3 regions of the Sinorhizobium terangae genome follow, and region 3 is predicted to be linked to each of the others. Evidence: predicted binding sites of a transcription regulator. Region 3 holds the regulator's gene; each other region holds the start of a gene.
The links. The regulator LexA, encoded in region 3, represses DNA repair genes until DNA is damaged. The targets are predictions, from matches to a motif close to TGTTCNNNNTGTGTTCNG.

Region 1 (9,679 bases), 870 kb from region 3:
CCAAGCCCGTACGCGCACTCGTCTTTCAGTGATGCCACGTCGCGACGAGACGCCCGAAGTCAGATCGGAAGCGCTGACATTTCAAGGCGCTACTGTGCAAATCGGAATCAATTTGTCCAGAAGTTCACGCAAGCTCGAAGCTCCGCACGGCGCGAAATCACGGATGGTGATACCGGCTTGTCACAAGTGCGCGACTGGCGGCCTCTTCGCCGGTCGACAGCGTTCCTTCCACGTCTGGTAGCAAGCGGTGCTATGATCACCGTACCGCCGTCCATCACCCATTATTCTGGAGAAGGTTGAATGTTTGGATTGCTCGCCCTCATTACGGCGTCCGTCTTCTTCGGCGCCGCGATTTATATCAACGTGGCCGAGCAACCGGCACGGCTCGTCCTTGATGACCGCTCGGCGCTCACCGAGTGGCGTCCGGCCTACCGGCGAGGCTTCGAGATGCAGGCTTCCCTCGCCGTTGTTTCCGGGCTCCTTGGCGCCGCGGCATGGTGGCAGACCGGCAGTTCGCTCTGGGGCCTCGGGGCTGCGGTCATCATCCTGAACTGGCCCTATACCCTGCTCGTCGTCATGCCCGTCAACCGCCGCCTAGAGGCGGCACGCCCGGAAGAGGCCGGCGACGAGACCCGTGCGCTGCTCACGCGCTGGGGCAAGCTCCATGCCGGCCGAAGCGCGCTCGGCGCAATTGCGACGGCGATCTATCTGATCGCCGCACTGCGCGGGTTGTAGGCGTCATCACATCGTCACGATAAGCACCTAAGGAGCCCCTTCGGCCCTTGACCAAGATCCGCGGCTCGAAGCTTTTCGCCTTCTGGTGCGCGCCGGACCGGAGGGCGTGCGGACCGGCGAAATCGCCACGCGGGCTTGGCACAATCAACACGCGACGAACGGGTCGTGCGATGCGTCGCTGATATGACTGGCTTCAGGGATCTGCTCGCCTATCTCGTGAAGCACCGCTCCAACGGTAGTCCCAAACTTTGCCGCCCGGTCATTGATGCCGTGACCTGCAATCGTTGAGGAGGATTAATCGTGAACGACCACAGGCCATTCAACGTTCTCTTTCTTTGCACAGCCAATTCCGCGCGCTCGATCCTCGCCGAGGCGATCCTCGATCGGCTCGGTCAGGGCAAGTTCAAGGCGTTTTCGGCCGGATCGCAGCCCAGGGGGAAGGTTCATCCTCTCACACTGGAGGTCCTGGAGAGCCTCAACTACGATACCTCATTCGCGCGCTCCAAAAGCTGGGACGAGTTTGCAACTCCTGACGCGCCGAAGATGGATTTCGTCTTCACCGTCTGCGACGATGCCGCCAACGAGGCTTGCCCTGTCTGGCCGGGGCAACCGCTGTCTGCGCATTGGGGCGTGCCGGACCCGGCCGCGGCCGAAGGCAGCGAGCCCGAAAAACACTTTGCCTTTGCAGAGGCTTACCGGATGCTGAATAACCGGATATCGATCTTCATCAACTTGCCTATGCCCTCTCTCGACAAGCTCGCCTTGCAACAGCGCCTCGACGAGATCGGCCGCGATAGGCCGGACGCGGAGTGATAGTGATGGCATTCGACCTTCCGGTTTTCACGTCCGCCTAAAGCGCCGCGCGTCTCTTGAAGACGTGCAAAGAATCGATTCCATTCTGATGGATGCGGGATGCGGGCGGAAAACCGCGCGCACTTTTCCTCATCCCGCTTAGCGCATCTCCACCATCGCTGAGGCCGCGTCCATCTCCTCGTGCAGCTTGCGCTCCTCGTCGGCATGCGGCTTCGTGAAGCGCGCAATGACGAGATAGGCGACCGGAGTGAGGTAGAGTGTCACGATCACCGCAAGGCCCAGCCCGCCGACCAGAACCCAGCCGAGCGCGACACGCGCCTCGGCCCCTGCCCCGCTCGCCAGAACCAATGGGACAGCGCCGACGACGGTCGCGATCATCGTCATCATCACGGGTCTCAGGCGGATATTGGCCGCACTCTCGATGGCGCTGCGCACATCCTGGCCGCGATCACGCAACTGATTGGCGAACTCGACGATCAGGATACCGTTCTTTGCCATGATGCCGACCAGCATGACCAGACCGATCTGGCTATAGATGTTCAGCGTATTGCCCGTCAGGATCATCGCGAAGACGGCACAGGCAAGCCCGAGAGGCACGGTCGACATGATGATGAGGCCGCTGACGAAGCTCTCGAACTGTGCTGCCAGCACCAGGAAGATGATGACGATCGCGAAGCCGAAGGTGATGAAAAGGCCATTGGCATTCTCGTTGAGCGTTGCCGCTTCCGCGAGCGGCATCACCCGCGAGCCCGGCGGCAACAGCGGCTCCGCCATCTCCTCCACCATCGACAGCGCCTCACCGAGCGCGAGGTCGGACTTGAGGCCCGCCGAAAGCGAAACGGCGCGAAGCTGCGACTCGCGCGCCAGCTGCGGCGCCACGGCCTTTTCCTCGATCGTCGCGATGCTCGACATCGGCACGATCCGGCCGTCGCGGGCCTTGACGAAGATGTTCTGCAGATCCGTCGGGTCGTTGAGCGGGGTCGTCGAGGAAAGCAGCTTGACGGGATAGGCATCGCCCTCGACGAAGATATCGACGACGCTGCTGCCGTCGAGCATCGCCTGCAGCGCCCAGGAGAGGCCGCTGATATCCACGCCGAGGTCGGACGCGCGCTCGCGATCGATGGTGATCGAGAGTTGCGCCTGGTTGGCCTCATAGTTGAGCCGCACGTTCTCGAAACGGCCGGTGTCTTCGATCTCGCGGACGAGTTTCGCCGCCGCGTCGCCGAGCTTCGTGTAGTCGTTGCCGACCAGGGCCACCTGAAGGCCGCTACCGGCACCGCGAATGCCAAGACTGTTGGACTGGATGGCAAAGGAGCGGACGGACGGAACTTTCGCGGTCACCTTATTGATGTCGGCGACGATCTGCTGCTGCGTGCGCTCTCGTTCTTCCCACGGGGCAAGTGTCAGCACCATGAAGCCGCTATTGGCCGTGCCGCCCTGCCCCGAGATTGAAAAGACATTGGCGATCTCGCCCGATTTGACCAACGGCTCAAGGCCTTCCTCGATGCGACGCATCTGCGCCTGCGTATATTCGAGCGAGACGCCCTGCGGCGCGTTGATCCTGAGCATGACTTGCGAACGGTCCTCGTTGGGGGTCAGCTCGGACTTCAGCGTCAGGAAACCGGCGGCACCTGCCGCGGTGAAGAAGGCGGCGACGACGAAGACGATGAGCGGCGCATTGAGGCACGCACGAAGCGTCACCCGATAGAACGCCGCGGCCCGCGCCCCGAGCCGACTCATCACGCCCTGATGAGCATGCGCATCGGTCGTCAGCAGACGCGAGGCGAGCATCGGGCAAAGCGTGAGCGAGACGAAGGACGAGAGCAGGATCGAGAAGGCGAGCACAAAGCCGAACTCGCGGAAGAGTCCACCGGTCTGCCCGGGGAGGAACGAGAGCGGCACGAAGACCGCCGCAAGCGTGGCGGTTGTCGCCAGCACCGCGAAGAAGACTTCGAGCGTGCCATGGACGGCGGCGGCCCGCGGTCCGAGCCCCTCCGCCCGGCGGCGCACGATGTTTTCGAGCACCACGATCGCGTCGTCGACGACGAGGCCGGTTGCAAGCACGATCGCGAGCAGCGTCAGGATGTTGATCGAGAAACCGGCAAGATAAATTGCCGCGAGCGTGCCGATCAGCGCGATCGGCATCGAGATCGCCGGGATCAGCGTCGCCCGCCAGTCGAGCAGGAAGAGATATATGACGAAGGTGACGATGAATACGGCGACGAGGAGCGCTATCTCCACTTCGTGGATCGCGCCGTTGATGAAGACGGCATCGTCGCTGGTGATCTTGAGTTCCGTTCCCTCAGGCAGGATCTCCGCGGAGATCGTATCCACCACCTTGTGCACGCCCTCGGAGATATTGACCGTGTTCGACTGGGCCTGGCGGACGATGCCGAGACCAATGCCCTGCCGACCATTGGAGCGCAGCGCCGACGTGCCCGTGTCCGGGCCGAGCGTCACCGTCGCGACGTCGCGCAGCCGCACATTGTCGCCGATGATGAGGTTTTCGAACTGCTCGGGCGTCTGGAGGTCCGCCGTCGCCCGAACAGAAATATCCTGGCTGGCGCTGGTCAGCGAGCCCGCGGGCACGTCGTAAGACGCGTTGGAGAGCGCTTCGCGAAGATTGGCCACCGTGACCCCACGCCCGGCGAGCTTCGCCTGGTCCAGGTCGATGCGGAAGATCTTCTCCTGGTCGCCGTAGACGGTTACATCGGCGACGCCCTCAACAGCCGCAAGCCGGTCGCTGATCTCGTTCTCGACAAGCAGCGTCATGTCTTCCATGGTCATCGTGTCGGAGGTGAGCGCCAGCCGGATGATGGGCTGGCTGTCCGCGTCCGCCTTGACGATGATCGGCTCGTCGGCATCGTCTGGAAGCTGGCCGGCAACGCGGCCGAGCGCATCGCGGATGTCATTGGCGGCCTGGCCGATATCGGTCGTGTCGGAGAATTCGAGCGTCACGCGGCTACGCCCGAAGGAAGAGCTCGACGAAATGCTTTTAAGGCCCTGGACGCGCGACACCGCGCCTTCGACGACCGAGGTCACCTCGCGGTCGATCGTTTCCGGCGAAGCGCCTTCGAACCATGTCGTCACGGAGACGACCGGCTGGTCGACCTGCGGCAGTTCGCGCATTTCGATCCCGTTCCAGGCGGCGAGGCCCGCAACGACGATCAGCGTGTTGATCACCAGCGCGAAGATCGGCCGGCGGATGAAGAGCGCGGTAAAGCCGCTCTTTCCCCCTTGGTCTCCGCCCTTGCCGTGATGCCCCCCGAACCCGATGTTCATTGCGCATCTCCCGCGACCTTCTGCTCGGGCTCGGGCCGGCTTTCGCCGGCAACGCGCACTGCGCCGCCGTCGCGCAGGCGCTGCACGCCCTCGGTCACGACACGGTCGCCCTCGGCAAGAGCGGCATCGACAAGCACTTTGTCCGGATTGCGCTGGATGATCTTGACCGGCACCCGCTCGCTGCGGTCGCCTTTGACACGCCAGATATAGGATCCGTCCGAACTCCACTGGATCGCCAGCGGATCGACCGTCGGATAACGGTCGCCATCGAAGGCCATGGTGACCGAGAAGGACATGCCCGCCCGCAGCATGTCGTCGGGATTTTCAAGCCGCGCGCGGACGCGGAGCGTCCGACTCGCCTGATCGAGACGGTTGTCGATGGCGTGGATGACGCCTTCGAGCTGCCGCCCGGGTTGCGCGATCGCATTTGCCGTCACCGGCTGATCAACGAAAATCTTGCTGGCGAAGCGTTCCGGCACCCAGAAATCGACAAGAATTTGCGAACGGTCGTCCACCACCGCGATCGGCGTCGAGGTCGTGACGTAGTCACCGACATTGACGGTGATGATACCGACCACACCTTTCGAGGGTGCGACAATGTCGCGGCGCTTGAGATCCAGTTCTGCCGTCTTCAGCGCCAACTCCGCCGCCTGCAGCGCGATTTCCGCGTCGCGAACCTCGACTGCCGTCACAGCCCTTGCCGTGCTGAGATTGCGATAGCGCTCGAGCTTTTCCTCGGCACTGTCGCGCGTCAGCTTCGCCTGTTGCGCCGCAACCTTTTGGTCGTCGCTGTCGAGCCGGGCAATCACCTGACCCTCGGCGATCCTGTCGCCGGATTTTACCAATATTTCGGTGAGATTGCCGGTCGCCGTCGGTGTTACCGAGACGGAGTGGATCGCCTCGCCGTTACCGATGGCGTTGAGCCTGTCGTTGACGATCGCGCTCGCCGACGGCCTGACGACAACCAATGTCGCGTCGCCGAAGCCGCCCTGCCCGCGTCCGCCGTTGCGCCGCCCGCCTTCGCCTTCGCCACCGTCAGACTTCGACAGTGCGTCGATCAACGGATGCGAAACGCCGATCGCCGCCAGCGTTTCCCCCGCGCCGGGCGCAAAACGTACCCAGGCGACTGCCCCCACCACGAGCACAACGGCGCTGACCGCCAGTTGCTTCCAAACCCGCATTCACATCTCCAAATGAAAAGCACGCTCCAGCGCGGCCCGTGCCGGCGGAGCGTTCCGATTTGCCCCGAGTATCATTATTTGCGTGCCTTCGAGCAATCTCGGAATGCCATCATTACGCAATTGTAATAAAAGCGAATTTGTTGGCGGCATGATGGCGCCGATCGCCGTGCGTCGATTGCGCAGTGTTTTGCTGGACAACCAGTGTTTACAGCCTCGACGGCTGGGCTATTCTGCTTGCCTCGGGGACCATTTCCGATCGGTTTCGATGTTCAACTCATGTTGTGGAGAAGGACGATGTGCGACGCCTGCGTCATGGAAGCCGTAAGGCAGCGTATGCTGTCGCGGCGCGGCTTTTTCTACGCTGCTGCGGTTGGCAAGGAGAAAGCATGAGTACTGTCGTCCCGCCGCCCGATCCCGAAGCCGACCCGCGTGTCAAGGCGGTTTTCGATGACATCCGTGCCACCCGGAAATCGGACTTCATCAACAATATGTGGCTCTGGCTCGCCTTCGACGCGGACCTCCTGGAGCGGACTTGGGCGGAGGTGAAGGCGGTCATGGCGACGCCCTCCGCCCTCGACCCACTAGTCAAGGAAATGCTCTATATCGCCGTTTCCGTCAGCAACGGCTGCGGCTATTGCATCCACTCCCACACGGCATCGGCCAAGGCCAAGGGCATGACAGAGGCGCAGCATGCCGACCTTCTGCGCGTCATCTCGCTCGCCGCCAAGACCAATCAATTGGCGACCGCGCTGCAGGTCCCTGTCGATCCGGCTTTCGATGCGACAGGCGAAAATTGATGGCTTCGAAATAGCCTATCTTTCCACAGGCTTGTCTTCGCGCTTGAAGAATCCGGAATAAAAGAAGAACATCATTTCTGGCCTTTCGGTCCCGAATCACTACATTGGGCCGCATGAGCAAAGGTTTTGACGACATTCCCTTCTTCGACGAGGAGCCGGCACCGCGCAAACCCGCGCCCGCCGCCAACGGTATCGCTGCGCGCGCCATGGCCGCCCGCGACAACGCCAAGCGCCCGGATTATCTCTCCGGCCTCAATCCCGAGCAGACGGAAGCTGTCGAGACGCTCGAAGGACCTGTGCTCGTCCTCGCCGGTGCCGGCACCGGCAAGACCCGCGTTCTGACGACCCGCATCGCCCATATCCTTTCGACCGGCCGCGCTTTCCCCTCGCAGATCCTCGCGGTCACCTTCACCAACAAGGCCGCGCGCGAGATGAAGGAGCGCATCGGCGTGCTTGTCGGCCATGCGGTCGAAGGCATGCCCTGGCTCGGCACCTTCCATTCGATCGGCGTCAAGCTGCTCCGCCGCCATGCGGAGCTCGTCGGCTTGAGGTCGGATTTCACCATCCTCGACACCGACGATGTCGTGCGGCTGATCAAGCAGCTCATCCAGGCCGAAGGGCTCGATGACAAGCGCTGGCCGGCCAAGCAATTCGCCGGCATGATCGACACCTGGAAGAACAAGGGCCTCGATCCTTCGCAAATTCCGGAGGGCGACGCCCGCGCCTTCGCCAACGGCAAGGGCCGCGAACTCTACGCCGCCTACCAGAACCGGCTCTTGACGCTCAACGCCTGCGATTTCGGCGATCTGCTCCTGCACCCGATCCGCATGTTCCGCGCCAATCCGGATGTGCTCCGGGAATATCACGACAAGTTCCGCTACATCCTGGTCGACGAGTACCAGGACACCAACACCGCGCAATATATGTGGCTGCGGCTCTTGGCGCAGCGGCCGCAGGGAAAAAGCTGGTCGCAACGAAACCCCTCCCCAACCCCTCCCCACAAGGGGGAGGGGCAGGTGCGTGCCGCTGACTCCCGCTCCCCATCGCAGTCGAGCGAGGAGCAAGCGTCGAACCTCGATGACCGGAACGCGGCGGCGCGGCAGGATAGCCCCTCCCCCTTGTGGGGAGGGGTTGGGGAGGGGAAATCGCAGGGAGCCGGCGACAGGAAACCCACCGTCAACATCTGCTGCGTCGGCGACGACGATCAGTCGATCTACGGCTGGCGCGGCGCGGAGGTGGACAACATTCTGCGCTTCGAAAAGGATTTCCCCGGCGCCAAGGTCATCAAGCTGGAGCGCAACTACCGCTCGACCGAACATATTCTCGGCGCCGCCGCGCACTTGATCGCCCACAACGAAGGCCGCCTCGGCAAGACTCTCTTCACCGAACGCACCAATCCGGACGATGAGAAGGTGCACGTCCATGCCGCCTGGGATTCGGAAGAGGAAGCCCGCGCCATCGGCGAGGAGATCGAGCAGCTACAGCGGCAGAAGCACAATCTGAACGACATCGCGATCCTGGTGCGCGCCTCGTTCCAGATGCGCGAATTCGAAGACCGCTTCGTCACACTCGGGCTCAACTACCGCGTCATCGGCGGCCCGCGCTTCTACGAGCGGCTCGAAATCCGCGACGCCATGGCCTATTTCCGCCTTGTCTGCCAGCCGGCCGACGACCTCGCCTTCGAGCGCATCGTCAACACGCCGAAGCGGGGCTTAGGCGACACCACGGTGCGCACCCTGCACGACTATGCCCGCGCGCGCGACATCCCCATGCTCGCCGCTGCGACCGAGATCATCGAGACCGACGAGTTGAAGCCGAAGGCGCGCAAAGCCCTCTTCGACGTCGTCACCGATTTCCGCCGCTGGCAGACGCTGCTCGAAACGACGCCGCATACGGAGCTTGCCGAGCAGATTCTCGATGAGAGCGGCTACACCGCCATGTGGCAGGCCGACAAATCGGCGGAAGCCCCGGGGCGGCTCGAAAACCTGAAGGAACTCATCCGCTCGATGGAGGCCTTCGAGTCGATGCGCGGGTTCCTGGAACATGTCGCGCTCGTCATGGACGCCGAGCAGAACGAGGATATGGATGCCGTCTCGATCATGACGCTGCATTCGGCCAAGGGCCTGGAATTCGACACGGTGTTCCTGCCGGGCTGGGAGGAAGGCCTCTTCCCCCACCAACGCGCGCTCGACGAGGGCGGCCGCGCCGGTCTCGAGGAAGAACGCCGCCTCGCCTATGTCGGCATCACCCGCGCCAAGCGCCGCTGCCATATCTGGTTCGTCTCGAACCGCCGCATCCACGGCCTATGGCAATCGACGATGCCCTCGCGCTTCCTGGACGAACTGCCGATCGACCATGTGGAAGTGGCCGAGCAGGATGTCTCCTATGGTGGCTACGGTCGCGGCGGCTATGGCCAGTCGCGTTTCGACAAGGCCGATCCCTTCGAAAACTCCTACCAGACCCCCGGCTGGAAGCGCGCCCAGCAGCACCGCTCGGAGGCGACCCGCGACAATTGGGGCACCCGCTCCGGCCACGCCGTCGAGCGCATCGGCTACGGCGAGTCCGGCCCGCGCACCCGCATGATCGAGGGCGAACTGGTCGCCAAGTCGACGACCTCGGAACCCTCCCGCTTCAACATCGGCGACCGCGTCTTCCACTTGAAATTCGGCAATGGCAACATCGCCGCGATCGAGGGCAACAAGCTGACGATCAATTTCGATCGGGCCGGACAGAAGCGCGTGCTCGAGGGGTTTGTGGAGCGGGTGTGATCAGGCCGAACGCTGGGTCGACGCCACCGCCCCGCGCTCAAATCATCATCTTGTACATCACAAAGCCAGACTTCTGCGCCAGCTTGTCGTAGAGCCGCATCGC
Region 2 (9,679 bases), 940 kb from region 3:
AAAGCGAATTCGGCGTGCCGGCGCCGGTCATCACTGCCTTCTGGGCGATGGAGACGGATTTCGGCGCGGTCCAGGGCGATTTCAACACGCGCAATGCGCTGGTGACGCTGGCACATGATTGCCGCCGTCCGGAAATGTTCCGGCCGCAGCTCCTTGCTGCGATCGAAATGGTGCAGCACGGCGACCTCGACCCGGCGACGACCACCGGCGCCTGGGCCGGCGAGATCGGCCAGGTGCAGATGCTGCCGGAAGACATCATCGCCTATGGCGTCGACGGCGATGGCGACGGCCACGTCAATCTGAAGAAGAGCTCGCCCGACGCCATTCTCACGGCGGCAAAGTTCATCCAGAGCCTCGGCTTCAAGGCCGGCCAGCCCTGGATCCAGGAGGTGAGCGTCCCGGAAAACCTGCCCTGGGAGAAGACCGGGCTGCAATCCGGCATGACGGCGGGCGACTGGTTCGCGCTCGGCGTCACGCCGCGTGACGGCAACACCGCCAGCAGCGCGCTTGAAGCATCGCTTGTGCTGCCGCAGGGCCGCAAGGGCGTCGCCTTCCTCACCTATCCGAATTTCAACATCTATCTCGAGTGGAACCAGTCGTTCATCTACACGACCTCCGCCGCCTATTTCGCGACCCGCCTCGCCGGCGCTCCGCCCTATCAGGGCGGTAATCCGGAGCCGGGCCTCGACGACGTCGAGATGAAGGCGTTGCAAACGCGGCTCCAGGCGCTTGGCCACGATGTCGGTAAGATCGATGGCATTCTCGGTTCCGGCACGCGCGCCGCACTGCAGAAGGAACAGCTGAAGCTCGGACTGCCTGCTGATGGTTGGGCAACGCCGGAGCTCTTGCAGGCGCTCTGATCCACGCTCGTCCTTGAACCGACCGCGACGGGTCTGGTAATACTCGAACACGTGCAAGAAGCGGGTGGCAACACCCGCTTCTCTGTATTAGAGCTTGCGCATTACTTGCAGATTGGCACAGGCACGACCATGAGTTCACCGGCAAAGGCGATCAACACACAGATGACGATGCGCAACTGGGCGCTCCTGACCCTGCTCGGTCTTATCTGGGGCGGCTCCTTTTTCTTCGCCCGCGTTGCCGTTGCCCATGTGCCACCCTTCACGCTGGTTCTCCTGCGTCTCGGTCTCGCAGCACTTGCTCTCCACATCTACATCCGCGGCCGCTATGGCATCTATCCGGCGCTCAAGGAACGCTGGCCCGAATTCCTGTTGATGGGTTTGATCAACAATGCCATTCCGCACGCCTTCATCTTCCTGGGCCAGACCCACATCGGCGCAGGACTCGCCGCAATCCTGAACGCGACAACCCCGATCTGGACCGTATTGATCGCCAACATGGCAACGGACGACGAGAAGCTGAGCGCCGCCAAGATCAGCGGCTGTCTGCTGGGCTTGGCAGGCACCATCGTGCTCATCGGGCCGAGTGCGCTTGCGGGCCTTGTCGGTAATTCCACAACGATCCCGCTTTGGGCACTTGTCCTGCCGGTGCTGGCCGCCGTCAGCTACGGCCTGGCGGCAACCTACGGCAAGCGCTTCCGCAGTCTGGCACCGCCGGTCACTGCAGCCGGACAATTGACGGCATCGACACTGATGATGCTGCCGATCGCGGCGCTTGCCGATACGCCATGGATGCTGCCCGCGCCGCCGATGACGGCCGTCTTCGCTGTCCTTGGCCTCGCCCTCGTCTCCACCTCTTACGGTTACATTCTTTATTTCCGGATCATGGCGGAGGCCGGGGCGACCAATGCTTCGCTCGTCACTCTGCTCGTACCGCCGAGTGCCATATTGCTTGGCTATCTCTTTCTCGGCGAGACGCTGCAGACGGCGGATATCGCCGGCATGGCGCTCATCGCAACCGGCCTCGCGGTCCTCGACGGACGCATCCTGAAGCTTCGATATTCGACCTGAAACCGAATCGAAATGGCTTCGGCGAGGCTCACGGAGCATTACAAACGGTTACATTAACCAGCGCGAAGCAATTGTGAAAAAAATGTGGCAAGTTCGAATATCAAAACGATTTCCGCCGCTTACGCCTGTAAACAACGTTTTCTGACATTCCTCTTTTCGCAGCGCAGCACAAGTTTCGCTTTCATGCGCCGTTTTTTCGCCCTATGTTTTACCGGTCAACGCAGGGAGGATCATCATATGGGACTTACACATTCGTTGAATGTCCTCATGATCAGTGCAGCGTTCGCATTCGTGGCCGTCATGCTTTTTGTCTGAGCAGGGCCGCTGAAAAGTCCAAACCGAGACAAGGACTTTAATTTCCGGAAAATCCATTTGCAGCAAGAGTTGTAGGCAGGCCACTCAGAGAGTACCCGGTCAACAGGCTGCGATAAAACCAAAGCCCATGAACGTCGATCCGTTCATGGGCTTTATCTTTGCTCGAAACATACAGCGCCGCGCGTCTTATTAGACGCGCAAAGGACGCTGTAGCACTTTGAATTGCTGCATGTCTTTGTCCTTAAATCGAGGTCGATTTAAGGAGACATGCAGTAGCGTTTGTCCGGAAACGTCTACGCGCTTGCGACCGCCCTCATCGGAAGGTCGACAGCGGCCTCCCGCGCCGGGACGCGCGCGTAGCCAACAAGATCGCAAACGGCGGTAACAAGCGGCGAGCGGTTCATCGTGTAGAGATGGAAATCGCGCACGCCGCGCCGGGCGAGATCGACAATCTGCTCGGCGGCGATATGGGTGGCTTCCTTGAACCGCTCCGCGGGCTGGTCTTCAAGATGGGCGAGCCGCGAATGGATCACCTCGGGAACACGCGCACCGCACAGTCCGGCGAATCTCTGCACCTGAGCGAGATTGTTGATCGGCAGGATCCCCGGCACGATCGGCACCTGGACGCCAGCCCTTCGCACGCGCTCCAGATAGAGCTCGAAATCGTCGTTGTCGAAGAAGAACTGCGTGATCGCCCGCGTCGCCCCGTTGTCAACCTTGCGCTTCAGCATGTCGATATCGGCGGCGACGTCCGGGCTCTCCGGGTGTTTTTCCGGATAGGCCGAAACCGATATTTCGAAGTCGCCACGGGCGCGCAAGGCCTTGACGAGCGCGGCGGCGTTTTCATAACCGCCGGGAAATGGCTGGTAGGCGCTGCCGATGCCGCCCTGCGGGTCGCCCCGGAGCGCCACGAAATGCCGGACGCCGAAGGCCAGGAACTCCTCGATCACCGCATCGACTTCGGCCTTCGGGGCGCCGACGCAGGTCAGATGCGCCGCAGTGTTCCCGATGCCCATTTCGCCGATCATGCGCTTGACGGTCGTCAGCGAGCGGGCCTTCGTCGAGCCGCCGGCACCGTAGGTCACGGTGACGAAGGCAGGGTCGAAAACCGAGAGGTCAGCCACCGTCTGGAAGAGCTGCACCTCCATCTCGTCGGTCTTCGGAGGAAAATACTCGAATGAAAGCCTGAGATTGCCACGCTCGGCCGGATAAAGCGTCCGTGTCGTCATTCCTAAACTCCCCCTGCCTGAACGCGCTGACGCGGCATATCGGCGATGTGATCGGCGACACGCTGATCGCGTGCCAGCCAGATCGTCACTGTCAGTTTGCCCTCGTCCACGCCTTCCGGCGCGAGGTCGGTTGTCTTCTCGAGCGCGAGACCAGCCTTCTGCAGCCAATCGGCCATTGCCTGATGGGAAAAGCCGAGGCGCGCATGGGCATGCTCGTCGCGCAGATATTCGAGCCCGTGCGGTGCGAAATCGATGATGACGAGCCGGCCTCCAGGGGCGAGCATGCGTGCGGCCTCGGCAATCGCCGCTTCCGGCTCTTCCAGGAAATGCAGCACCTGATGGATCGTCACGAGATCGAAGGCCTGCCCGTCGAGCGGCAGGTTGAAGATATCGCCATGGCGGATGGAGGCTTTCGTGATCCCCGCCCTGTCGAGGTTGGAGCGCGCCACCGCCAGCATGTCGCGGCTGGCGTCGACGCCGATGCCGCGCCGGTAGATGCCCTCGAAAAGTTGCAGGATACGGCCGGTGCCGGTGCCGAGATCGAGCAGGCTTTCGACCGACTCCTCGCCGACCATCGCCTTCAGCGTCGCCTCGACGTCGCCTTCGCTGACATGCAGTCGCCTCAGTTCATCCCATTCGGCGGCATTGCGGCTGAAATAGGCCTGCGCCTTCTCGGCACGCTGCCGCTTCAGGACGGCGAGCCGCGTCGCATCCCTGGCGAGGATGGCATCTTCGGCCGCGGCCGCCGCGAGCAACTCACGCACCAACGCGACGCGTCCCCCCTCCTGTCGCAGGCGGAAATAGGCCCAGGCCCCTTCCTGATAGCGATCGATGAGCGCCACTTCGGCAAGCAGCTTCAGATGCCGGGAGATGCGCGGCTGCGATTGTCCGAGAATTTCGGTAAGATCGGTGACGGTGAGGTCGCTCGCAGAAAGCAGCGCAAGAAGTCGCATCCGCGTCGGCTCACCCGCCGCCTTCAGCACGTCGACCAACGCGTCCAATCCAAGCGTTTCTCGCGTCACCACCGCCTCCTCATCAACACATAAAGATATCTTTATGTAATTTGCGAGACGTGCGCAAGCGAATTTGCGCGTAAAGACAATCGAATGACGCAGGAAAGATAGGCTGACGGGCGGACCCCGCGGTCCGCCCGTCCAAAGATAGCCCTGGAACTCGTGAGACATTTATGGCTCGGGCGGCTTCGCCCAAAGCCACGCCGACTAGCGCGTCAGGCGCTTGTAAGTCACGCGCTTCGGATTGACTGAATCGGGGCCGAGACGACGGATCTTGTCCTTTTCGTAATCCTCGAAGTTGCCTTCGAACCACTCGACATGGCTGTCGCCCTCGAAGGCAAGGATATGGGTCGCCAAGCGGTCGAGGAACATGCGGTCGTGGCTGATGATGACCGCGCAACCGGCGAAGTTTTCGAGCGCGTCCTCGAGTGCCGCCAGCGTTTCGGTATCGAGGTCGTTCGTCGGTTCGTCGAGCAGGACCACGTTGCCGCCTGATTTCAGCATCTTCGCAAGGTGCACGCGGTTGCGCTGGCCGCCCGACAGCGTCCCGACCTTCTGCTGCTGGTCGCCGCCCTTGAAGTTAAAGGACGAGCAATAGGCGCGCGAGTTGACCTCGTGCTTGCCGAGCTTGATGATGTCGTTGCCGCCGGAGATCTCCTCCCAGACGGTCTTGTTGGGGTCGAGCGCGTCGCGGCTCTGGTCGACATAGGCAAGCTGCACGCTGTCGCCGATCCGGAACGAACCGTCGTTCGGCTGTTCCTGGCCGGTGATCATGCGGAAGAGTGTCGTCTTGCCGGCGCCGTTCGGACCGATGACGCCAACGATGCCGCCGGGCGGCAGCTTAAAGCTCAGGCCTTCGATCAGCAGCTGGTCGTCATAGCCCTTGGAAATATTCTCCGCCTCGATGACCACTTGGCCCAAGCGCTCGCCGACGGGAATGATGATCTGCGCGTCGCCGGGACGCCGGTCGGCGGCTGCCTTGACCAGTTCGTCATAGGCGCGAACACGCGCCTTGGACTTCGCCTGTCGGGCTTTCGGGCTCGAGGCGATCCACTCCTGCTCGCGGTTGATGGCCTTCTGGCGGGCAGCCTCTTCGCGCCCTTCCTGCGCCATGCGCTTGGCCTTGGCCTGCAGATAGGCGGAATAGTTACCCTCGTAGGGAATGCCACGGCCGCGGTCGAGTTCGAGTATCCAGCCGGTGACGTTGTCGAGGAAGTAGCGGTCGTGGGTGATCATCAACACCGCGCCGGGATATTCGCGTAGGTGCTTTTCGAGCCAGGCGATCGTTTCGGCGTCGAGGTGGTTGGTCGGTTCGTCGAGCAGCAGAAGATCCGGCTGTGACAGCAGCAGCTTGCAGAGCGCAACGCGGCGCTTCTCGCCGCCCGAGAGATTGTTGACGTCGGCGTCGCCCGGCGGGCAGCGCAGCGCATCCATCGCCATTTCCACCTGGCTGTCGAGGTCCCAGAGGTTCTGGCTGTCGATGATGTCCTGTAGCTTGGCGCCCTCTTCCGCCGTCTCGTCGGAATAGTTCATCATCAGCTCGTTGTAACGATCGAGGATCGCCTTCTTGGCGGCGACGCCCTCCATGACGTTCTCGAGCACGGTCTTTGCGGGATTGAGTTGCGGCTCCTGCGGCAGATAACCGACAGTCGCACCCTCGGCGACCCAGGCTTCGCCGGTGTATTCGTGGTCGAGGCCTGCCATGATCCTGAGCACCGTCGACTTACCGGCGCCGTTGGGGCCGAGAATTCCGATCTTCGCGTCCGGATAGAACGAGAGATGGATGTTCTCGAGGACCTTCTTGTTGCCATAGGCCTTGTTGAGCCCGGCCATGTGGTAGATGAACTGACGTGCCATAAGGGAATGCTCCGCATCGGAAGGGAAATTTGCCCGCTATGTAGGCGAATTATGGTAGCGGGGCAATCCGCCAAAGGCCTGCCCACGCCAATCCCTTCCGGCAGGCAACCGTCGCGGATCAACCATGCCCGGCGGCGGCGGCGATCCCTTTGGCGCATTTGAACTCGGTCGTCCCGGCCGCCTGGATGAGGCTACCGAGGCCGGCCTTGCCCGAAAGGTCGCCGGCAAGTCCGATGGTGAGGCCGGTTATGACGCTGCGGCCGTTGACAGTCTGGCAGCGCATGCGCACCCGGTCCCCGGCCCCTGCCCCGAAGCTCTGGTCGAAGGCGTGCTTGATCTCGTTTTCGTCAATCTCGGATCCGAGTTTGTCGGCAAAGAGGGCCTGCACCGCGGAACTGTTCAATTCATCGAGAAGGCGCAGTTGCAGCCTGAAATAATCTTCCGCCTTTGCCGTCTGGCACGTGCCGCTCTGCAGCCACTGGTGGCGATCGAGGCCGGACTTGACCCCCGGCATGGCAACGAGCAGGCGCGCAGCGGTCTCCTCGGCCATGGCAAGCTTCGGCAGGTCCAGCCAATCACCTTTTCGATCGCGCGCCTTGAGCTCCGCCTCGACGCCGCAGTAGCTTTTCTTCAGCGGCCAGAGGCCGTGAAGCGAGAAGTGTGTCGCATCAAAACGATCGGCCGTCTGATCCGCGCATTCGTTGCGGGTCGGCCGCGTCTCGCAAAATCCCGGTTGCCAGCTGACCGCCAGCACATATTGCGTCTTGCCGGAGCCTGCCACTTCCGCGGCTTCCTGCGTCGATACTTCCTCGGCGGCGGCGAAGGACGACAGTCCCAGCCCCAGCATGAGCGTTGCAACTCTCGCAAGATTCGCTTTCACCCTCGTCCGCATTTCGAATAACCCCCACATGAAAACAAAACGGGAACAAATATCGACGAATGCGCGAAAATTGCAACCTCTAATTCTCATTTCCAGATTCGTTGTGACGTCATGCACAACAAGCAACAAGCAACGATTGCCTTTGCGGCGCAAATCGATTTGATATCGGCCGGTGTGCATTTTCCGCAGAGAGGCACATTTTCTGCTGGAAAGTGCTTCCGGTTCGCGCAACGGACGCTCCGTTGGTAACCCGCACACGAGAGTCTGACGATTGGTCCGGGGGGGCATGGGATGTTCGGGCAGGTGAGGACGCATCAAAGCCCGACGGGTGCTGCGCTCGGCTGGCGCCACTTCGCGGCCTCGACCGGGCCGCACGGAATCCTCATTGTCAGCCATGGGCTTGCCGAGCATTCCGGCCGCTATGCGCGTTTCGCCGAGGCGATGGCCAAACATGGGTTCCATGTCTATGCGCACGACCATCGCGGCCATGGCGAAAGCCGCGCACCGGATGCCCCGCTTGCGACCTTTGGCCACCGCGACGGGGCGGCCAAGGTGATCGCGGACGTCCGGGCGATGCGGGACGTGGCCGCCGCCGATCATCCGGGCCTGCCGATTATCCTCTTCGGCCATTCGATGGGCGGCCTCATCGCGCTCAACGCCGCAGAAACCGATCCTAAGCTTTACGACGCTCTCGCCGTCTGGAACTCCAATTTCCGTCCGGGTCTCGCCGGCCGGGGCGGCCAGGCGATACTGGCGATCGAGAGAATGCTCAAAGGTTCGGACGTGCCGAGCCCGCTGCTGACGAAGCTCACATTCGGCGCCTGGAGCAAGGCGATTGCCGATCGAAAGACCGATTTCGACTGGCTGTCGCGCGATGAAGACGAAGTCGCCAAATACGTGGCCGATCCGCTCTGTGGTTTCGATGCGACGGTGTCGCTTTGGATCGACGTGTTCAAATTCGCCTTCGCCGGCGCCCGCTCGGACCGGCTGGCGCGGTTGCCCGCCGACCTGCCGGTCCATCTCGTCGGCGGCAGCGCGGATCCTTCGACGTTCAACGGCGCCGCCATTCGCTGGCTCGGCGAACGAATGAAGGCACGCGGCATGACCGACGTGACCATTACCATCCATGACGGCATGCGCCACGAAACACTCAACGAGATCGGCCGGGAGCAGGCAACCGAAGACTTCGTCGCCTGGTGCCTGAAGGCGGTCGACCGGAAGCGCCGACGAGACGGAAGACCATGACCGACCTCACCCTGCCCAGAATCGCCACCGCTCATAATCGCGTTTCCTATGGCCTGACGCTGATGGTCATCGCCGTTCTGATTTCGCCGCTGATCGACATTTTCGCCAAGCTTGCTATCGCCACGGTACCCTCGGCCGAGATCACCGCCGTCCGTTTCCTGCTGCAGGTCGTCTTCATCCTGCCGGTCGTGCTCGTCCGCCGCACGCTCCTCGACCTCACCTGGAAGAAGAGCGCGCTGCATGCCCTTCGCGGCGGGCTTCTGGTGCTGACCATGCTCTCCTTCATCACCACGCTGAAGGTGATGGAAGTGGCCGACGCGATCGCAATCTTCTTCGTCGAGCCGATCATCCTCACCATTCTCGGTAGCATCTTCCTCAAGGAAACGATCGGCTGGAGGCGCTACACCGCCTGCGCCGTCGGCTTCTTCGGTGCGTTGCTCGTCATCCAGCCGAGCATGAAGGAAGTCGGCCTGATCGCGCTTCTGCCGATCGTCTCCGCCTTCGGACTCGCCGTCTTCCTGCTCGTCACGCGCATGGTCGCGCAGAACGAGGACCCCTGGTCGATGCAGTTCCACGCGGGTATCTGGGGCGGCCTCTTCTGCCTCGCCCTGCTCTCGCTGGGCGAAGGCAGCGGCTCGAGCGTGTTCGATCCCGTCTGGCCCGAGGGCAACGCGTGGCTCTACCTGCTTGGCGTCGGCGTCGCGGCGACGATCTCGGGCGTGCTCGGTGTCTATGCCTATCGCGCCGCCCTGGCCTCGGTGCTCGCGCCGCTGCAATATCTCGAAATTGTGTCGGCGACGATCTTCGGCTGGCTGGTCTTCGGCGATCTGCCGGACGCGCTGAAGTGGCTCGGCATCGCGATCATTATCGGCTCGGGCCTCTATATTATCTGGCGCGAGCGCAGGGTTGAGAAGACCGCAAGCATCGCGCCCGTCTCGCCGGCGATCTGAGGCGCCAGCAACGGATAAGAATGAAAGAGCATTGGGAGGAATTTGGATGAAAACGGGTGGTCAGCTGGTTGTCGAGGCCCTGGTGGCAAATGGCGTCAGGCGCATCTCGTGCGTGCCGGGGGAGAGCTATCTGGCGGTTCTGGATGCGCTGCACGACACCGACATCGACGTCATCGTCTGCCGGCAGGAAGGCGGCGCGGCGATGATGGCGGATTGCTGGGGACGACTCACCGGCGAGCCGGGCGTCTGCATGGTGACGCGC
Region 3 (9,679 bases):
AACGAAGGTCCCATAGCGGCTCGAAGGGACAGCCGAGCGGGCTCTGGTCACCCCAACGCCTCGATCGCCGGCATGGATGTCGCCTGCGCGCGGTCATAGCTACATGCCGAAGAGCGGACCGCACAACAATCCTAAGACCTTTGGCAACGTCCCGTAGGACTAAGGTCCATGGATCATGGCAGGTGTCGCCCCTAAACTCCCTCGATATCATTTACAACGAGTTTTTGCTTTGAAGCGCGGTTTGTACACTCGCCGGTCTCTGCCGAAGGGCATGGGCCGGCTTTTTCTTCCTGCTGAACGTTTGCCTCGCTCTACTGCATGTTTTCTAAATCGTTGTCGACTCGGACTAAAACATGCAGCAGGCCAACGGCGCGGTGCTGGAGGTATTGCAGGCCAGTGGTTCTTCGACGCCTGAGGCCTCAAAGGGATCTTATCTCAAGAAAATCGATGATCTTGGTCCAATCCAGACGCTTCGCGAGTGTCTGGGCGAGGGGCCTTCCGTGGCGTGCCCGCATTCGGCTGCGACCACGGAAACAACGGTAGGAATCCTGAGAAGCCGGTAGGTCAGGTCTCGCGCTCAAAAAGAACATCCGACCAGCAGCTTCTAAACGCCACCGCCTCCTGCAACCAGGCTCGAATACCGCTTACATCGTCAAACGAATGCGTGTCGCTCAAAAGTGTGCCGTGGTTGGGGCAACGAGATGCACAAAAGCACTGATCTAAGGCGCGTCACATAAGTCCGATTTAACGCGACGCGCTTAGTGATAGCGGCGAATGAGGCCAACGAGCTTGCCCTGGATCTTGACGCGGTCCGGCCCGAATATCCGCGTTTCATAGGCCGGGTTGGCCGCTTCGAGCGCAATGGACGCGCCCTTTCTGCGGAACCGTTTGAGCGTTGCCTCTTCATCGTCGACCAGTGCAACGACGATGTCGCCGGGATTAGCCGTGTTTGCATTCCGAATGATCACAGTGTCGCCGTCGAAGATACCCGCTTCGATCATCGAGTCGCCCTTGATTTCGAGCGCGTAGTGTTCGCCACTGCCCAACATCTCGGCCGGGATGGAAATGTCGTGCGTGTTGTTCTGGATCGCGGAGATCGGAACACCGGCCGCGATTCGTCCCATGACCGGCACCGAAACGGATGCGGTATCGCTCGGTGGCGGCGATTTCGGCGCGGCGGCCGGCGCGGCAGGCGGCTTGCCCAGGCTGCCTTCGATCACGCTTGGCGAGAAGCCACGCCGAGGCTGCGGGCTCGTTGTATAGGCCTCAGGCAGCTTGATGACTTCAAGTGCGCGCGCCCGGTTGGGAAGGCGGCGAATGAACCCACGTTCCTCGAGCGCTGTAATCAACCGGTGGATGCCCGACTTGGAGGCGAGGTCCAGCGCGTCTTTCATCTCATCGAAGGACGGCGGCACCCCGGATTCCTTCATTCGTTCGTGAATGAACAGAAGCAATTCCTGTTGCTTGCGGGTTAGCATGGCGCGTCACTCCAGAATCGCGAAACAAATCAAGAACAGACACTATATGTTCCATATGTGTTCCGCAAGTGCCTAAAATTCCGTGAATTTTCCCAGTCGTCGCGTATTCCCGCTGAAAAGCGGTCGGTCGCTCGGCAGACTGCTATCCCGCTAACGATGCAAAAGTTAGAGCCGCGACCCTGGCCGGTCGGTCAGGCTGGTGAGGGCTCCGGAGCTTGCGCGTGTCGCGGTTGTGATCTCCTGGATCAAGGCCTGGCTCGCCACCGGAATTGAAACGTCGGATCGGAAGATCAATCCCACCTTTTGCGCCGGCACGAGCTCCTGGATGTCAAGCTGGCCGGATATATCGATCTCGACCAACGAACCTGTTTCGAGCTCTATTCGGACGGCGTCCTGGCGCACAAGGCCGATGAACTCGCTCTTCTGGAGAATGTTCTTGACGAACATCGGAGAGCCGCTGCGCAGAACCGATTTATTGAACTCCATGCCTACGATCTTGCGCAGCGCGCCTTCGAGGTCGCGGTTGCCGGTCAATACCACCCAAGGGTACTGGGCCAGGTCCTTGAGTTCGATCTGGTGACCGTCAAGCATAGGGTGACCGGCGCGTACGACGAGGATCATGGAATCGAGATAGAGCTCGCTCTGCTCGACATCGGGCGGAAGATCCTCCGGCTCGAAGAGGGTCGCGATCAGGAAGTCGAGATCGCCGAGCAGCAATGGGCGGATCAGGTCACTGCGAGTGCCATTGGCAATGTTGATGGTCAGACGCCGCTCGTCAGTCACGAGCCTGAGGATCGCAAAAGCGAGCGTGCGGCTGTCAGGGCCAAGCGGAGCGCCGACGTTGATCTCGCCCGATCCAAGCGTGCGGATCGCTTTGATTTCGCTTTCCATCTTGCGCATCTCCGCGGCAATGCGCCGGGCATGATCGAAGACCGCCTCGCCAAAGGAAGTGAGCGTGATGCCGCGCGGGCCGCGGTCGAGCAGCGGCACTCCGAAAGCATATTCAAGCATTTGGATACTTTTCGAAAGTGCCGGCTGGGAAAGATTGAGGCGCTGCGCGGCCTTGTTCAGGCTGCCCAGTTCAGCGACTGCAAGGAACCGATTGACCGAACGCAGATCCATATTTCACCTCCCCGAGAAACTGGATTTGACGATAGTCAGTTCTAACTTCTGGTTTGAACGATATCAAATCATTCTTCTTGATTTTAGAACTTCCGAAACGCAGACTTCGATCATTCCCGGCGGTTACGATCGATTTGCCCAGGGAAGGCCGAAGCGGGAAGTCCTTGAGGACGGGGTTGTACGAAGCCGTGAGGAGACGGTGTCGCACAATCGAAGCGACGGTCGAGGAGGAGCATTTCCGGATAGTCCGGATTTCAATCATCGCATGATCATTGTTGGCCTTCAGGGAGCGCTCATGCGTGTCCCAACGGTTTCGGCTGGCATTTTTCCAAGGCAGGAGGGGAGGATTGCATGTCGGCAAGAGTTGGATTCGTGGGCGTCGGCGCAATGGGATTGGCCATGGCGTCGCATGTGCTGAAGGCGGGCTTCGCCGTAGCTGCCTACGACCTTGATGCGGAATGCCTCGCCAAGGCATCCGCCGCGGGCATCACGGCTGCAAAAGACCTCGCCGATCTCGCGACGATGGCCGACGTTTTCATCGCCGTCGTCGCGACCGATGATCAGTCGCGCGCGGTGACCAGGGAGTTGGCGCCCATCGCCAAGAAGGGCTCGGTCATTGCGATTGCCGCGACCAACAATCCGGGCACGATGCGCGAACTCAGCGATTACTGTGACAGCTATGGTGTGAATTTCATCGACGCGCCGGTCGTCTATGGCCTGGAGGGAGCGCGCGAGGGCACGCTGCTTTCACTCTGCGGTGGACGTGAGGCCGATGTCGAGAAGGCGCGTCCGGTGTTGATGAGCTACAGCCGCGACGTTCTGCACGTCGGCGAGATCGGCTCCGGACAGCTCGCCAAGGCCTGCAACAATCTGCTGCACTGGATCCATTGCGTCGGCAACTACGAAGCGCTGCTCCTTGCCAAGCGCTACGGCGTCGATGCGCAGCGCATGCGCGAAATTCTGCTGAAGAGCCCGGGCTACAACAACACGCTGGAACGCTGGGACGGTACCCGTTTCACCTGGCACGAGAAGGACATGGACGTCGTTCTCGACCTTGCGCAGGCGGGCGGGCTGGTGCTGCCGCTGAGCGGCCAGACCGACCAGCTCATCAAACTGTTGACCCCTGCCGACGTGCGCGACCTGCTCTACGGCCCCGAGGCCCACTATCTCGGCCGCCGCGTCATCGCGATCAACAGCGAGGCCGGAAGCGCCTGAGAATTCTGCTCTGCCGACGTTTTGCGCAACGGGAGCTGAATCATGGAAATTGTCGCATTCGATGTCGAGCCGGTGGTCCTGAAGAAGGACGATCCGGAATGGAAGTTCGCGCTTGGCGCCAAGCCAAACACGGAAGGTGTCATCCTGCGCGTCGCGACGGCAGAGGCCGAGGGGTTCGGCTATGCCTCGGCCACGGCCCATATGGGCTCGATCAAGTCCACGCTCGTCGCGGAGCTCGGTCACTTCCGTGCCTTGGTGCTCGGTAGTCGTGTTGACGAGATCGGCGCCATCATGCAGCTGCTCGACCGCAGGCTGCGTGGGGCTCCGCAGGCGAAGGCCGCCGTCGACTGTGCGCTCCACGATCTTCTGGCAAGGATTCTGAATGTCCCGCTCGCGACGCTCATCGGCGGCAAACGGCGCAGTGAGGTGCCGATCCTGCGCATTCTCGCCATCAAGTCGCCGGACAAGATGGCAGTTCAGGCAAGACTCCTGGTCGACCAGGGATATCGTTACCTGAAGATCAAGGTGCACGGCGATGTCGATGAGGATGTCGCGCGGGTCGCGGCCATCCGTGCCGAGGTTGGTCCGGACGTGCATTTGACGATCGATGCCAACCAGTCCTATTCGCCGAAGGATGCGGTAACTGCGATCCTGAAGATGGCGGATCATGGCATCGAACTCGTCGAGCAGCCAGTGCCAGTCGAGGATCTCGAAGGCCTGTCACTTGTGACGAAGTTGGTCCCGATCGCCGTCGAGGCTGACGAAGCGGCGGGCTCCCTCGCAGAAGTCTATGACCTGGCAAAGCATCGGCGCGTCGATGCGATCAGCCTGAAAATCCCGAAGCTCGGCGGTATCCGCAATACGCTTGCGGCGGCTGCAATCTGCGAACAGGCGGGAATCCGCTACCGCATGGGCGCCGCGGTCGGCAGCCGTCTGCTCTCTTCCTTCGCCATTCACCTCGCCTGTGCACTTCCGGGAGCGCAATACGCTTGCGAGCTCGGCGAGTTCGAGCGGCTGCTCGGTGATCCCTTTGGTGGCTTGTCGGTTGAAGACGGGGTGCTCCGGCTACCGTCCGGCCCCGGAACCGGAGTGGAAAAGGTCGATGCCGGCACAAGCGATCGGGCGGCCGAGAATTACGAAGCTATCACGATGACGAAAGGATGACCGAGGTGGGAAAGCATGCATCTTCTGGAAAATACGCGATCGTTGGTCTCGGCGTCATTGCCGGGCCGCAACCCGACCGATCGGAACGAATGATCGCGGCAGAGGCGGCGAGGCTTGCGATCGCCGATGCTGGCCTGACAAGGGCCGATATCGGCGGCGCGATAGATCTGAGGCGTACGGGCGGTGGCGGCGACCGCGCCAATTACTCGGACGCCTTCACGCGTGTTCTCGGCATCAAGAACAATTTCTACTTCACCTGTGGGCGCGGCGGGGCACTGGCCGGTCTCGGCATGGCCGCCGCCATGTCCTATCTCGATAGAGGCATTGCGGATTATGTCGTGCTGATGGGCGCGGTGACGGACTGGTCGCAATCGCAGGAGACCCGCAAAAAGGGGTTTCGCGGCATGGCGCATGCCGAAAAGCGCGGCTACTGGGGCAAGCCGCTCGGTGACTCTCGCGCTGTCAGCCACCATAGCTGGATGGCGGCTCGCCACATGGCCGTCTATGGCACGACCAGCGAGCAGCTCGGCGCCATTTCCGTCGCGGAGCGCCAATGGGCCTGCATGAATCCGGAAGCCAAGATGTACGGCCGGCCGATCACCATCGAAGATCACCAGAGTTCGCCGCTGGTCGCCGAGCCCTATCACCTGCTCGACATGAGCCAGGTATCGGATGGGGGGATCGCCTTCATCCTCACGACGGCGGACCGCGCCAAGGACTGCGCCAGGCCGCCGGTCTACGTGCTCGGCCAGGGGTTTGGCGAAGTCTCCGCCGATTTGTGGTGGGAGAAGAAGAACTTCACCCACATGGCCGTCGAGCCTGCCAAGAAGCAGGCTTTCAGCCAGGCCGATATCACGCTCGACGATGTCGATTGCGCCCAGCTCTATGACTGCTTCACGGCCGAAGTTCTGTTCCAGCTTGAGGACTACGGCTGGTGCAAGAAGGGCGAGGGCGGTGCCTTCGTCGCTGACGGCAACATGGCGCCCGGCGGCTCAATTCCCGTCAATACCGGCGGTGGGCTGCTCTCCTGCTACCACCTCGGAGACCTCACCGGATTGGCCGAATCTGTCCGGCAGCTTCGCGGTGAAGCGGGCGAACGTCAGATCGAGGATTGCGACATCGTTCTCACCACCGGCCATGGCGGCGAACTCGTCTCGCCAGGCATGTGCTCCATCCACACCTGCACGTTGCTCGGGAGGCACGCATGAACGTCAATCCGCAATCCTATACCGTCGATCTCGACTGGAAGAAGCCCTATCCCAGCATCGACCACGACAATGAAGCCTTCTGGGACGGGCTCAAGGAGCACAAGCTTCTCGTCTGGAAATGCCAGCAATGCGGCGCGGTCTACTGGCCGAAGGCCTATTGCCAGAACCACGAAAACGAGCCATTCGCCGCCAACTGCGAATGGACGGAGGCGTCCGGCCGCGGCAAGATCTTCGCCTTCAACATCCATCATTGGGCCTTTCATCCCGGCTTCAAGGAAGAGGTGCCCTACGTCTACGCGCTGATCGAGCTCGAAGAAGGGCCGTTGATCAGCTCTCAGCTCGTCGGCGATGACCTGCCGACCGACATCCACAAGATCGGGCAGACGGTCGAAATCGTCTATGAGGACCATCCCGCCCAGGGCTTCACGCTTCCCAAGTTCCGTGTCGTGAGGGGATGAGGAAACACATGACTGGCCAGATACATTCCCTTCCTGCCCGGAGCCTGCTTGCGCCTCGTTCCGTTGCCTTTGTCGGGGTGTCCGCCAAGGGCGGCGCCGGCAACAAGATGCTGAATTCGGCGCTGCGTTCCGGGTTCGAAGGCAAGATCTGGCCGGTCAACGCCAATGCCGCGGAGATCGCCGGCGTCTCCTGCGTCCCCAGCCTCAGCGCCCTTCCTGCGGTGCCGGACTGCATCGTCATATCGGTCCCGGCAGAGGGCGTGCTCGCCCTTGTCGAGGAGGCCGCAGCGATCGGCGTTCGCGCCGCTCTCGTCGTCTCCGAGGGCTTTGCCGACGCGGGTACGCCCGAGGGCCGGGAGCGACAGGAACGTCTTGCGGCGATCGCGAAGGTTTCCGGCATGGCGGTCGCCGGGCCCAATTGCATGGGTATCGCCACGCTCGCCCACCGGTTTGCTGCGACCATGGCCGACATTCCCGCAAAACTCGACGCCGGCGGCATTTCGCTTGTCTCTCAAAGCGGCGGTCTGCTCAACGCGGTGGCTGAACTCAGCGCCAATCGCGGCATCGGCATGAATTATCTGATCTCGATCGGCAACCAGGCGGTGCTGGACCTGGCGGACTATATCGACTTCCTTGCGGATGACCCAAAGACGAGCGTCATCGCCTGCATCATGGAGGGCGCAAAGGACGGACGGCGGTTCCGAGCCGCCGTCGAGCGGGCATCCAGGATCAAGCCGCTGGTCATCCTGAAGCTCGGTCAGAGCACCGCCGGCCAAGCCGCCACCTTCGCCCACACCGGGACGCTTGCCGGCAGACACGAGGCCTATGAGGCGCTATTCCGCGCAAACGGCGTCGCTGCCGTTTCAAGTCTCGACGAACTGGTGGAAACGGCAGCGTTGCTGGCGACGGCGCCCCTGCCTGCGGGCAATCGCGTCTGCCTGCTGACCGTCTCCGGCGGAGCCACATCGCTGATTGGCGACCTCGGCGAGCGAGCGGGCGTCTCCTTCGGACGTATCGACGAGGAGACCAGTCGCCGTGTCGGCGAGGCGCTCGGTGTTTCGCGCGACTTCGGCAATCCCCTTGATACGGTCGGCATGCCGCGCCTGCGTCAGGAGGGCGCGATTGAAGGCGTCGTCGGGGCGCTTCTCGATAGCGCTGAGATCGATGTCATCGGTCTCGTCCTCGGCATGCGCCTCGAAGGCGCCGAAAATCACGACAAGCTCGTCGCGCGCATGGCCGAGATCGCCAGGACGGCGAGCAAGCCGTTGCTCGTGCTCTCCTTCATCTCGAACAGTCTGACGGCGCATTGGCGCGGCTATGCGATGGAGCATGGGCTGCCGCTTGTCGAGGATGTCGAGCTCGGACTGCGCGCGATCCGCCATCTGACCGACTACGGGGCATTTCGGCAAAACATGTCCGCGCGCCGCGAGCCACCGCAGGCGCGCCGCGCGTCTGGGGATGTCAGCGATGGCGTCGTGTTCAGCGAAGCGGAAAGCAAGCGCATCCTCGGACGGGCGGGCCTTCCGGTCACGCGGGAGTATCTCGCAAAAACGCCGAAGGAAGCGAAGGCGCTGACGGAAAGGATCGGCGGCCGCGTCGCCCTGAAAATCCAATCCCGCGATATCCCGCACAAGTCGGATGTCGGCGGCGTCCACCTTGGCGCGACCGTCGACGACGCCGAAACGATGTCGCAGAAGATTTTGACGAATGCCAAAACGGCCTGTCCAGAGGCTGCCATCGACGGTATCCTCGTGCAGGAAATGGTTGGTGAAGGCGCGGAATTCATTATCGGCATGACGTATGACGAGCAATTCGGCCCGCTGGTTGTCGTGGGTGGCGGCGGCGTAATGGTCGAGGTGTTCAAGGATGCAAGTGTCGGTTTGGCTCCGCTGACACGTCAGCAGGCCACGGAGATGGTCGCCCGGCTGAAGATTTCCGTTCGCCTTGACGGTTTCCGCGGCGCTCCCCCACTCGATAGAGAAGCCCTGATTGATTGCCTCGTCGCGTTCTCGAATTTCGTGGCGTCGACCGATGGCCAGCTTGCGGCCATCGATCTCAATCCGGTCTTCGTTCGCACCCGCGGGAGGGGTGTGAAGATCGCCGACGCCCTCATCATCACCACCAGTCTTTGGGAGGAAGACAATGAACAGACGGAGACGCATTACGCATTCAATTAGCATAGTTATGGCTTTCCCGCTTTTGGCGGGTCTCGGGACGCCGGTGTTTGCGCAGAGTCAGGAGGAGATCCTGCACTATACCGGTGCTGATCGAGAGAAGGTTCTCGTGGAAGGTGCCGCCAAGGAAGGCGAGCTCGTGGTCTATTCGGCGATGATCGCCGATCAGGCCCTGCAGCCGCTCACCGAGGCCTTTATGAAGAAATATCCGTCGGTGTCCGTGACCTTCTGGCGCGGTGACTCCGAGGACATCGCGCAGCGCGTGCTTGCCGAAGAGCGCGCCAACAATGTCGTCGTTGATGTCGTCGAAGGCACCAGCGTCAGCGAGAACCTGATCAAGGCTGGTGCGGTGCAGACCTTTGCCTCGCCGATGCTCGATCAGTATCCCGACTCCTACCGGGACCCTAACCACCTGTGGGCCGCGACACGGGTCAGCTATTTTTGCATGGCCTATAACACCGACATGGTGAACGCGGCCGACGTTCCGAAGAGCTACGAGGACCTTCTCGACCCGAAATGGCAGGGCCAGATCGCCTGGCGCATCGGCAGCGAGAGCGGCACGCCGCTATTCATCACGAACCTTCGTTCAGCCTGGGGCGAGGAAAAGGCGGAAGAATATCTCAAGAAGCTTTCCGCACAGAAAATCGTGAACTTCGGCGCCGGCAGCGCGCGCACGCTCGTCGATCGGGTGATCGCCGGCGAATATGCGATGGCGCTTAATGTTTTCTGTCACCATCCGCTGATCAGCGCGGAGGACGGCGCGCCCGTCGCCTCACAGCTCATGAACCCGGTCGCCTCGACGACGGCCACGCTGCTGATCCCGAAGAACATCCGTCATCCTTACGGCGCGGCGCTCTTTA

Region 1: the regulator LexA is predicted to act here: its motif matches at 6,862-6,879, upstream of QA637_RS10770 (ATP-dependent helicase).
Region 2: the regulator LexA is predicted to act here: its motif matches at 7,253-7,270, upstream of QA637_RS11065 (ribonuclease T2).

What each region holds. Positions count from the first base shown of each region.
Region 1 is NZ_CP121659.1:2,234,294-2,243,972, forward strand. It holds gene QA637_RS10740 (anthrone oxygenase family protein) at 301-735, shown strand; gene QA637_RS10750 (arsenate reductase ArsC) at 1,036-1,548, shown strand; gene QA637_RS10755 (efflux RND transporter permease subunit) at 1,687-4,830, opposite strand; gene QA637_RS10760 (efflux RND transporter periplasmic adaptor subunit) at 4,827-6,011, opposite strand; gene QA637_RS10765 (carboxymuconolactone decarboxylase family protein) at 6,398-6,808, shown strand; gene QA637_RS10770 (ATP-dependent helicase) at 6,922-9,576, shown strand; gene QA637_RS10775 (GNAT family N-acetyltransferase) at 9,614-9,679, opposite strand, start outside.
Region 2 is NZ_CP121659.1:2,302,084-2,311,762, forward strand. It holds gene QA637_RS11040 (lytic murein transglycosylase) at 1-860, shown strand, start outside; gene QA637_RS11045 (DMT family transporter) at 990-1,928, shown strand; gene metF (methylenetetrahydrofolate reductase [NAD(P)H]) at 2,537-3,472, opposite strand; gene QA637_RS11055 (ArsR/SmtB family transcription factor) at 3,475-4,497, opposite strand; gene ettA (energy-dependent translational throttle protein EttA) at 4,693-6,342, opposite strand; gene QA637_RS11065 (ribonuclease T2) at 6,461-7,234, opposite strand; gene QA637_RS11070 (alpha/beta fold hydrolase) at 7,514-8,467, shown strand; gene QA637_RS11075 (DMT family transporter) at 8,464-9,417, shown strand; gene QA637_RS11080 (thiamine pyrophosphate-binding protein) at 9,464-9,679, shown strand, end outside.
Region 3 is NZ_CP121659.1:1,359,668-1,369,346, forward strand. It holds gene lexA (transcriptional repressor LexA) at 759-1,478, opposite strand; gene QA637_RS06535 (LysR family transcriptional regulator) at 1,644-2,600, opposite strand; gene QA637_RS06540 (NAD(P)-dependent oxidoreductase) at 2,952-3,815, shown strand; gene QA637_RS06545 (mandelate racemase/muconate lactonizing enzyme family protein) at 3,858-4,979, shown strand; gene QA637_RS06550 (thiolase family protein) at 4,985-6,187, shown strand; gene QA637_RS06555 (Zn-ribbon domain-containing OB-fold protein) at 6,184-6,645, shown strand; gene QA637_RS06560 (acetate--CoA ligase family protein) at 6,654-8,822, shown strand; gene QA637_RS06565 (ABC transporter substrate-binding protein) at 8,788-9,679, shown strand, end outside.